Regions from separate parts of the Streptomyces sp. NPDC046261 genome, predicted to be linked through region 3. Evidence: riboswitches for the same ligand, from Rfam matches in the RefSeq annotation. Region 3 holds a riboswitch; each other region holds the start of a gene.

Region 1 (3,268 bases), on a different contig from region 3:
CATCGATCTTTGCGTCAATCTCGGTCACGGGACAAGCCTGCCATCCGGGACTGACAGCCGGTAGCCGGGTTGACCCGAGCCGGGCCCAGAACCCCCGTGGACATCACCCCACCGGGCGCTCAGAGCGCGGCGGACTTCAGCGGAATCGAGGCGTCCGCCGCCTTCGCGCGGTCCAGGGCGGCGCCCTTCTCGATGAGCTTGCGCCCCTGGGCGAGGTCGCGCGGCCGCCCCACGGCCAGCAGGGCCACCAGGACGCCCGAGCGCAGCCAGCACACCGTCCAGGCCGCTCCGGAGGGGTTGCCGCGCCAGATGAGCTCGTCGGCGCCCGCGTGGTGGCCCGCGTACTGCACGAAGCGCCCGAACTGCTCGGACCAGAAGTAGGGCACCGGGTCGTACACCGGGCTCTCGGCGGGTCCGTGGACGATGTTCTCGGCGACGGTCCGCGGCCCCTGCAGGGCGTTGTCCCAGTGGTGCACCAGCAGCCGCTCGCCGTAGCGGGCGGAGGGGAAGGAGGCGCAGTCGCCGACCGCGTAGACGTCCGGCAGGCAGGTGCGCAGCCGGTCGTCGGTGACGACGGAGTGGTCGGGGGCGAGCTCGATGCCCGAGCCGGCCAGCCAGGCCGTCGCGGGCCGCGCCCCGATGCCGACGACCACCGCGTCCGCGGGCAGGCGGGTGCCGTCGGCGAGGAGGACCGCGCCCGGCTCGACGGCGGCCACGCGCGCGCCCGTGAGGAGCCGGGCCCCGCTGTGGGCGTACCACTCGGCCATGTGGGCGGCGACCTCGGGCGGCATGGCGCCCGCCAGCGGCCGGTCCGCGGCCTCGACGACGGTCACCCGGCAGCCGGCCTCGCGCGCGGCGGTCGCCAGCTCCGCGCCGATCCAGCCGGCCCCGACCGCGACCACGTCGCGCTGCCCGGCCAGGACCGGGCGCAGCCGCTCCGCGTCGTCGACGGTGCGCAGCACGTGGACGCCCGGCCGGCCCTCGGCGCCGGGCAGGGTGATCGGCTCGGCGCCGGTGGCGATGACCAGCACGTCGTACGGGACCGGGCCGCGCCGCGTCTGCAGGACGTGGTCGTCCGCGCGCAGGCCGGTGACCTCCAGGCCGAGCTCGAGGTCGATGCCGAGCGAGTCGAAGTCCACCTCGAAGGCGGATCCCTCCGCCCTGCCGAGCAGCACGGCCTTGGACAGCGGCGGCCGGTCGTACGGCCGGTGGGGCTCGGCGCCCAGCAGGGAGATCGCGCCGTTCCAGCCCTGCTCGCGCAGGGCGACCGCGGTCTGCACGCCGGCCATGCCCGCGCCGACGATGACGACGCGCCGGTCACCAGGGGGATTCGTCTGCTCGCTCACCCGATCAACTGTAGGGCGACGGCCCGCGTCTGTCGGAGCACCGCGTGAGGAGACCTCTGACACAGCGTCACGAGGTTTGTCCCGCCTCACCCGCCTCGTCCGGGGGCGCGTTCCGGCGCCCGTCCGGCCGCCGGCACGGCGCGGCCGCCCTTCCGGCCGGTCCGCGGCGCGTACTAGGGTGGCCGCTGCACGCACTCGCGGGAGCCCGGACGCACCGGGCTGAGAGGGAGGCTGGACGGCCTCCGACCGTACGAACCTGATCCGGGTCATGCCGGCGAAGGGAGGGGCTGGACGCCCATGCACGCGCATCGCACCCCCGCGCACCGTTCCTGCGACGTCCTCGTCATCGGCGGCGGCGTCATCGGCCTGGTCACGGCGTGGCGCGCCGCCCAGCGCGGCCTGCGCACCGCCGTCGTGGACCCGGCGCCCGGCGGCGGGGCGGCGCGGGTGGCGGCCGGGATGCTGGCCGCCGTCACCGAGCTGCACTACGGCGAGCAGACGCTGCTCGCCCTCAATCTGGCGTCCGCGCGGCGCTATCCGCAGTTCACGGCCGAGCTGGAGGAGGCCAGCGGCCAGGACACCGGCTACCGCGCCTGCGGCACGCTCGCCGTCGCCCTCGACGCCGACGACCGGGCGCACCTGCGGGAGCTGCACGCCCTGCAGCAGCGCTCGGGCCTGGAGTCGCAGTGGCTGACGGGGCGCGAGTGCCGCCGGCTGGAGCCGATGCTCGCACCCGGCGTACGCGGCGGGCTGCACGCGCTCGGCGACCACCAGACCGACCCCCGGCGGCTCGCGCGGGCCCTGCTGACGGCCTGTGAGCGGGCCGGGGTGGTCTTCCACCGGACGGAGGCCGTCCGGGCCCTCCTCGCCGCGGGCCGGGCCACCGGGGCCGAGCTCGCGGACGGCACCCGCGTCGCCGCCGGGCAGACGGTGCTGGCGGCGGGCAGCCTCAGCGGCCGTCTCGCGGGCCTGCCCGAGGACGTGCTGCCGCCCGTCCGCCCGGTCAAGGGCCAGATCCTGCGGCTGCGCGTACCGGCCTCCCACCGGCCGTTCCTCTCCCGGACGGTACGGGCGGTCGTCCGCGGCGGCCCGGTGTACCTGGTGCCGCGCGAGAACGGCGAGCTGGTCGTCGGCGCGACGACCGAGGAACTGGGCTGGGACACCACCGTGACGGCCGGCGGCGTCTACGAGCTGCTGCGCGACGCCCACGAGCTGGTGCCCGGCATCACCGAGCTGCCCCTGGTGGAGACCCTCGCGGGGCTGCGCCCGGGGTCCCCCGACAACGCCCCGCTGCTCGGACCGACCGAGCTGCCGGGGCTGCACACGGCCACCGGGCACCACCGCAACGGCGTGCTGCTCACGCCCGTCACCGGTGACGTGATGGCCGAGGTCCTGACCACCGGGCGGCTGCCCGAGGCGGCCCGCCCCTTCTCCCCCCGACGCTTCACCCCCGCATTCCAGGAGCAGTCCGCATGACCGGCAGCGAAGTCGCCACCCCTTCCCTCAGCGTCAGCGTCAACGGAGCGCCCCGTGCCGTCCCCGCGGGGACGACCCTCGGCGCTCTCGTCGCGACGCTCACCGACGCGCGCGGCGGCGTCGCCGCCGCCGTCAACGAAGCCGTCGTGCCCCGGGGCCGGTGGCAGGAGACCGTGCTCGGCGAGGGTGACCGCGTCGAGGTCCTCACCGCGGTGCAGGGGGGCTGATCAGCACAGATGGCAGACGATCTGCTCACCGTCGCGGACACTTCCTTCACCTCCCGGCTGATCATGGGCACGGGCGGCGCCCCGAGCCTCGACGTGCTCGAGCGCGCGCTGATCGCCTCCGGGACCGAGCTGACCACGGTCGCCATGCGCCGCCTCGACGCGACCGTGCGGGGTTCGGTGCTGTCGGTGCTGGAGAAGCACGGCATCCGGGTGCTGCCG
Region 2 (3,268 bases), on a different contig from region 3:
CGACAAGGCCCGCGAGGCGTGGCGGCAGGCGCTGCTCGAGCGCGGCATCCTGCCCTTCCTGCGCGAAGCACTGTCCAACGGGTCGGGCACGCGCCCTCCGTCGGTGCGCCGGCAGCCCGCCGGCCCCGGCCGCACCCCCCAGCTCGGCTACTCCCGGCCCGGCTTCTCCAGCCCCGACAGCGACCCGTCCCCGTCCACCCGTGCGGGCTTCACCAGCCCGGATTTCACGAGCCCCGAGTTCGGCGGCAAGGACCACCGGCCCGAATAGGCCGGTGGTCCACCGGTCGGTTCAGTCCGCGATCGGCAGATATACGCGATTTCCCGAGGCCGCGAACTCCTTGGACTTCTGCGCCATTCCGGCCTGCGGATCAATGGCTTCCCCGGCGGCGACGGCAAGATCTCCCCCGTGCTCACGGCGAATGTCCTGCGAGATCTTCATCGAACAGAACTTGGGTCCGCACATCGAGCAGAAGTGCGCCGTCTTCGCCGGCTCGGCCGGAAGCGTCTCGTCGTGGAAGGCGCGGGCCGTCTCCGGGTCCAGGGCCAGATTGAACTGGTCCTCCCAGCGGAATTCGAAACGCGCGTCGGAGAGGGCGTCGTCCCACTCCTGCGCCCCCGGGTGGCCCTTGGCGAGATCCGCCGCATGCGCGGCGATCTTGTAGGTGATGACGCCGGTCTTCACGTCGTCGCGGTCCGGCAGGCCCAGGTGCTCCTTGGGCGTGACGTAGCAGAGCATCGCCGTGCCCCACCAGGCGATCATCGCCGCGCCGATCCCCGAGGTGATGTGGTCGTACGCCGGTGCGACGTCCGTCGTCAGGGGGCCGAGCGTGTAGAACGGGGCCTCCTCGCAGATCTCCTGCTGGAGGTCGATGTTCTCCTTGATCTTGTGCATCGGGACATGGCCCGGGCCCTCGATCATCGTCTGCACGTGGTGACGCTTGGCGATCCGGTTGAGCTCGCCGAGCGTCCTCAGCTCCGCGAACTGCGCCTCGTCGTTCGCGTCCGCGATCGAGCCGGGGCGCAGACCGTCGCCCAGGGAGTACGTGACGTCGTACGCGGCGAGGATCTCGCAGAGCTCCTCGAAGTTCTCGTACAGGAACGACTCCTTGTGGTGCGCCAGGCACCACGCGGCCATGATCGAGCCGCCGCGCGAGACGATGCCGGTCTTGCGGCGGGCGGTCAGCGGGACGTAGCGCAGCAGCACGCCGGCGTGGACGGTCATGTAGTCGACGCCCTGCTCGGCCTGCTCGATGACCGTGTCCTTGTAGATCTCCCAGGACAGTTCCTCGGCCTTGCCGTCGACCTTCTCCAGGGCCTGGTAGAGCGGGACGGTGCCGATGGGGACGGGGGAGTTGCGCAGCACCCACTCGCGGGTGGTGTGGATGTTGCGGCCGGTGGAGAGGTCCATGACCGTGTCGGCGCCCCAGCGGGTCGCCCACGTCATCTTCTCCACCTCCTCCTCGATGGAGGAGGTGACGGCGGAGTTGCCGATGTTGGCGTTCACCTTGACCAGGAACTTCTTGCCGATGATCATCGGCTCGATCTCCGGGTGGTTCACGTTCGCCGGGAGCACGGCGCGCCCGGCCGCGATCTCCTCGCGGACCGTCTCGGGGGAGACGTTCTCGCGGAGGGCGACGTACTCCATCTCCTCGGTGATCTCACCGCGGCGGGCGTACGCGAGCTGGGTCACCGCGGCGCCGCCACGGCCCCGGCGGGGCTGGCGGGGGCGGCCGGGGAAGACGGCGTCGAGGTTCTTCAGGCCGCCGCGGGGCGAGGTGTGCTTGATGCCGTCGTCCTCCGGGCGCATGGGGCGCCCGGCGTACTCCTCGGTGTCGCCGCGGCCGATGATCCAGTTCTCCCGGAGCGGGAGAAGACCGCGCCGTACGTCCGTTTCGACTGCCGGATCGGTGTACGGGCCTGATGTGTCGTACAGCTGTACGTCCTGGCCGTTGGTGAGGTGGACCCGCCGCACCGGGACCCTGAGGTCCGGCCGCGAGCCGGTCACGTAGTCCTTGTGCCAGCCGATCTCCCGGCCGGTTTCGGACGTGCGTGCATCCTGCGAGGTCATGAGACCAGTCTCCCTACGCCGGCATTACCCGGTAACAGGTTCGGCGGTCGACGCAGCGGCGTCCGTACGTGCTTCGTACGGAGGTCAGCGCCCTCTCAGCCCGGTGCTCCGAGCTCCCGCGATTGCAAAAGGTGGCACCACGCTAGCGCCTTCCGGCGCGGGGCGGCCAGGGGGGCTTGCGATGATCGGGGGGTGACCCCCACTGACCACAGCTCCCCCACCCCCCACGCACACGGCCATGCCCACGGGCACGGCCACTCCCACAGCCACGGCCCCGCGACACCCGTTTCGGCGCATCTGCGCAAGGTGATCGCGGCGGTGCTCATCCCCTTCGCGGCCGCCGTCGTGACCGGCCTGATAGTCCTCTGGCCCGGCGGCGCCCCACCTCATCAGCACACCGGCGTGGGCCTCGACCAGAAGACCGAGTCGGGACGGGTGGTGAAGATCGAGGAGTTCGACTGCCCGAAGTCCGGCGGACAGCCGCCAGGGCAGCAGCAGGCACCACCCGGTGCGCCGCCCGCCGACCGCGGACCGTGCGAGAAGGCCACGATCGAGGTGGCCTCGGGCCCCGACAAGGGGAAGACCTTCACGGAGGTCGTACAGCCGAGCGCCTCCCGCCGCTATGACGTCGGACAGAAGGTGGTCCTGGCGTTCGCGCCGAAGGCACCCGAAAATCTGCGCTATTCGGTCACGGACGTGGACCGGACCTTCCCGATGGCGCTGCTCGCGGTCGTCTTCGCGCTCGCGGTCGTGGTGGTGGGGCGGCTGCGCGGGCTCTTCGCGCTGATCGCGCTGGTGATCAGCTTCGGGGTGCTGACGCTGTTCATCCTGCCCGCGATCCTCCAGGGCTCGAATCCGCTGCTGGTCGCCGTGATCGGCGGCAGCGCGATCATGCTGATCGCGCTGTACATGTGCCATGGACTCACGGCCCGGACCTCCGTGGCCGTGCTGGGCACGCTCATGTCCCTGCTGGTCATCGGCCTGCTGGGGTCGCTGTTCATCGAGTGGGCCCATCTGACGGGCAACACCGACGACCAGACGGGCCTGGTCCACGGGCTGTATCCGGAGATCGAGATCCGCGGCCTGCTGCTGGCCGGCATCATCATCGGCTCACTGGGCGTGCTCGACGACGTGACCGTCACCCAGACCTCGGCGGTGTGGGAGCTGAAGGACGCGGATCCCACCGCGAATTGGCGCAAA
Region 3 (3,268 bases):
GCGGATGACCGAGCCGCCGGACGACTACCTCAAGGACGTCACCGCCGGCATCTTCGCGGCGTTCTACGTGCCGTTCCTCGCCACCTTCGTGGCGCTGATGCTCGCGGCGGAGGACGGCGCCTGGCGGGTGCTGACCTTCCTCATCCTGACGGTCGTCAGCGACACCGGGGCCTACGCGGTGGGCTGGCGGTTCGGCAAGCACAAGCTCGCCCCGCGCATCAGCCCCGGCAAGACCCGTGAGGGACTCCTCGGCGCCGTGGCGTTCGCGATGGTGGCGGGCGCCCTGTGCATGCACTTCCTGATCGACGACGGCGTGTGGTGGGAGGGGCTGCTGCTCGGCCTCGCGGTCGCCGTCAGCGCCACCCTGGGCGATCTCGGCGAGTCGATGATCAAGCGGGACCTGGGCATCAAGGACATGGGCGCCCTGCTGCCCGGCCACGGAGGGATCATGGACCGGCTGGACTCGCTGCTGCCGACGGCGCCGGTGGTGTGGCTGCTGATGGTGGTGTTCGTGGGCTCCGCCTAGATCGATCAGGGCCCGGGAGCGGGCCAGGTACCCTGGAAGGGCTCGTCGCTGCGCGGCGGGCCCTTTTCCGGCCCCGCGCACGCGGGGGTGCCCCCTTCAGAAACCTCCGGGTTCCGGCATGTCCTGCCGCTGGCTCCGCGATCGCGGAGATCATCCGCTCTCGTCGCAATGAGGAGTTTTCGCTCATGGCCCCCGCGCCTGGAGAACTGACGTTCGTCGCCCCCCGCGGGGCCAAGCTGCCCCCGCGGCACCTTGCCGACCTCACCCCCGCCGAGCGCCGCGAGGCCGTCGCCGCGATCGGCGAGAAGCCGTTCCGCGCCAAGCAGCTCTCCCAGCACTACTTCGCCCGGTACGCGCACGACCCGGCGTCCTGGACGGACATCCCGGCCGCCGCCCGCGAGAAGCTCGCGGGCGAGCTGCTGCCGGACCTGATGAGCGTCGTGCGGCACATCTCGTGCGACAGCGACACCACCCGCAAGACCCTGTGGCGCCTGCACGACGGCAAGCTCGTCGAGTCCGTGCTGATGCGCTACCCCGACCGGGTCACCATGTGCATCAGCTCCCAGGCGGGCTGCGGCATGAACTGCCCGTTCTGCGCCACCGGCCAGGCGGGCCTGGACCGCAACCTGTCGACGGCCGAGATCGTGCACCAGATCGTCGACGGCATGCGCGCCCTGCGCGACGGCGAGGTCCCCGGCGGCCCCGCGCGCCTGTCCAACATCGTCTTCATGGGCATGGGCGAGCCGCTGGCGAACTACAAGCGCGTCGTCGGTGCCATCCGCCGGCTCACCGACCCCGAGCCCGACGGCCTGGGCCTGTCCCAGCGCGGCATCACCGTCTCCACGGTGGGCCTGGTCCCGGCGATGCACCGCTTCGCCGACGAGGGCTTCAAGTGCCGGCTCGCCGTCTCGCTGCACGCGCCGGACGACGAGCTGCGCGACACCCTCGTGCCGGTCAACACCCGCTGGAAGGTCCGCGAGGTCCTCGACGCCGCCTGGGAGTACGCGGAGAAGTCCGGCCGCCGCATCTCCATCGAGTACGCCCTGATCCGCGACATCAACGACCAGGCGTGGCGCGGTGACCTGCTCGGCAGGCTCCTCAAGGGCAAGCGGGTGCACGTCAACCTCATCCCGCTCAACCCCACCCCCGGCTCGAAGTGGACGGCGTCCCGGCCGGAGGACGAGCGGGCCTTCGTCGAGGCGATCGCGGCCCACGGCGTGCCCGTGACCGTGCGGGACACACGCGGCCAGGAGATCGACGGGGCGTGCGGCCAGCTGGCCGCCACCGAGCGCTGATACTGTCCCTCTGCATCAGCTCGTACAAATGAACAATCCGACAGGGGAGCGCAGCAAGCGCTGAGAGTGCGGCACAGCCCGCAGACCCTCGGACCTGATCCGGGTCATACCGGCGTAGGGAGTCAGCACCACCATGAACACCAACCTTCGGCGTGCCCTCGGCGCGGCCGCCGTCGCCGCGCTCGGCCTGCCCGCGCTGGCCGCCTGCGGCGGATCGGACGACAAGGGCTCCGACGGGTCGAAGAGCAAGACGGTCACCCTCGTCTCGCACGATTCGTTCCTCGCCTCCGACGCCGTGCTGAAGGCGTTCACCGAGCAGACCGGCTACACCGTCAAGGTCCTCAAGAGCGGTGACGCCGGCCGGGCCGTCAACCAGGCGATCCTCTCCAAGAGCCACCCGCAGGGCGACGTCTTCTTCGGCGTCGACAACACCTTGCTCTCCCGCGCGCTCGACAACGGCCTGTTCACGCCGTACGAGGCCAAGGGCCTGGACCGCGTCCCGAAGGAGCTCCAGGCCGACGCCGCCGAGCACCGGGTCACGCCCGTCGACACCGGCGACATCTGCGTCAACTACGACCGCGCCTACTTCGCGGACCACAAGCTGGCCCCGCCGCGGTCCTTCGACGACCTGATCAAGCCGGAGTACAAGAACCTCCTGGTCACCGAGAACGCCGCGACCTCCTCGCCCGGTCTGGCCTTCCAGCTCGCCACCGTCGCCAAGTACGGCGACGACGGCTGGAAGGACTACTGGAAGAAGCTCAAGGACAACGGCGTCGAGGTCGTCGACGGCTGGGAGCAGGCCTACAACGACCGCTTCTCCGGCTCCGCCGCCGGCCGGAAGGCCAAGGGCGACAAGCCCCTGGTCGTCTCCTACGCCTCCAGCCCGCCCGCCGAGGTCCTCGGCGTGAAGCCGGCGCCCGAGGAGGGGCCGACCGGGGTGGCGACGGGCACCTGCTTCCGGCAGATCGAGTTCGCGGGCCTGCTCAAGGGCGCCAAGAACACCGAGGGCGGCAAGGCCCTGATCGACTTCCTGCTGAGCAGGACGTTCCAGGAGGACATGCCCCTCCAGATGTTCGTCAAGCCGGCCAACCAGGACGCCAGGCTGCCCGAGGTCTTCACCAAGTACGGCGCGCGGATCGACAAGCCCGAGACGCTCGCGCCCGAGAAGATCGCCAAGAACCGCGACCAGTGGGTCAAGGAATGGTCCTCGCTCGTCCTGAAGTAGGTCCCGAAGCGGTCCCCGCGGCAGGTTCCGGAGCCACGGCCCGGCAGGCCCCCCTGCCGGGCGGTCCCCGGCGGACGGCGACGCGGCTCGGTCTGATGGCCGTGCCGCTCGCCTTCTTCGGGCTCTTCTTCGCCTACCCCGTCGCCGCGATCGTCTCCCGGGGCCTGCGATCCGGCGGCCAGTGGCAGTTCGCCCGCATCGGCGAGGTCGTCACCGATCCCC

Evidence for each region. A riboswitch is a leader RNA that binds a small molecule or an ion and turns the genes downstream of it on or off. The one in region 3 is predicted to bind thiamine pyrophosphate.
Region 1: another riboswitch for thiamine pyrophosphate. It lies ahead of thiO (glycine oxidase ThiO); the one in region 3 lies ahead of ABZ956_RS03910 (thiamine ABC transporter substrate-binding protein).
Region 2: another riboswitch for thiamine pyrophosphate. It lies ahead of thiC (phosphomethylpyrimidine synthase ThiC); the one in region 3 lies ahead of ABZ956_RS03910 (thiamine ABC transporter substrate-binding protein).

Annotation. Positions count from the first base shown of each region.
Region 1 covers NZ_JBEYZU010000004.1:197,849-201,116, forward strand. The annotation lists gene ABZ956_RS10250 (Rv2175c family DNA-binding protein) at 1-28, opposite strand, end outside; gene ABZ956_RS10255 (FAD-dependent oxidoreductase) at 120-1,346, opposite strand; TPP riboswitch at 1,534-1,646, shown strand; gene thiO (glycine oxidase ThiO) at 1,644-2,822, shown strand; gene thiS (sulfur carrier protein ThiS) at 2,819-3,049, shown strand; gene ABZ956_RS10270 (thiazole synthase) at 3,059-3,268, shown strand, end outside.
Region 2 covers NZ_JBEYZU010000002.1:194,404-197,671, reverse strand. The annotation lists gene ABZ956_RS05195 (hypothetical protein) at 1-268, shown strand, start outside; gene thiC (phosphomethylpyrimidine synthase ThiC) at 290-2,068, opposite strand; TPP riboswitch at 2,062-2,198, opposite strand; gene ABZ956_RS05185 (YibE/F family protein) at 2,261-3,268, shown strand, end outside.
Region 3 covers NZ_JBEYZU010000001.1:842,432-845,699, forward strand. The annotation lists gene ABZ956_RS03900 (phosphatidate cytidylyltransferase) at 1-526, shown strand, start outside; gene rlmN (23S rRNA (adenine(2503)-C(2))-methyltransferase RlmN) at 712-1,821, shown strand; TPP riboswitch at 1,854-1,959, shown strand; gene ABZ956_RS03910 (thiamine ABC transporter substrate-binding protein) at 1,955-3,046, shown strand; gene ABZ956_RS03915 (iron ABC transporter permease) at 3,142-3,268, shown strand, end outside.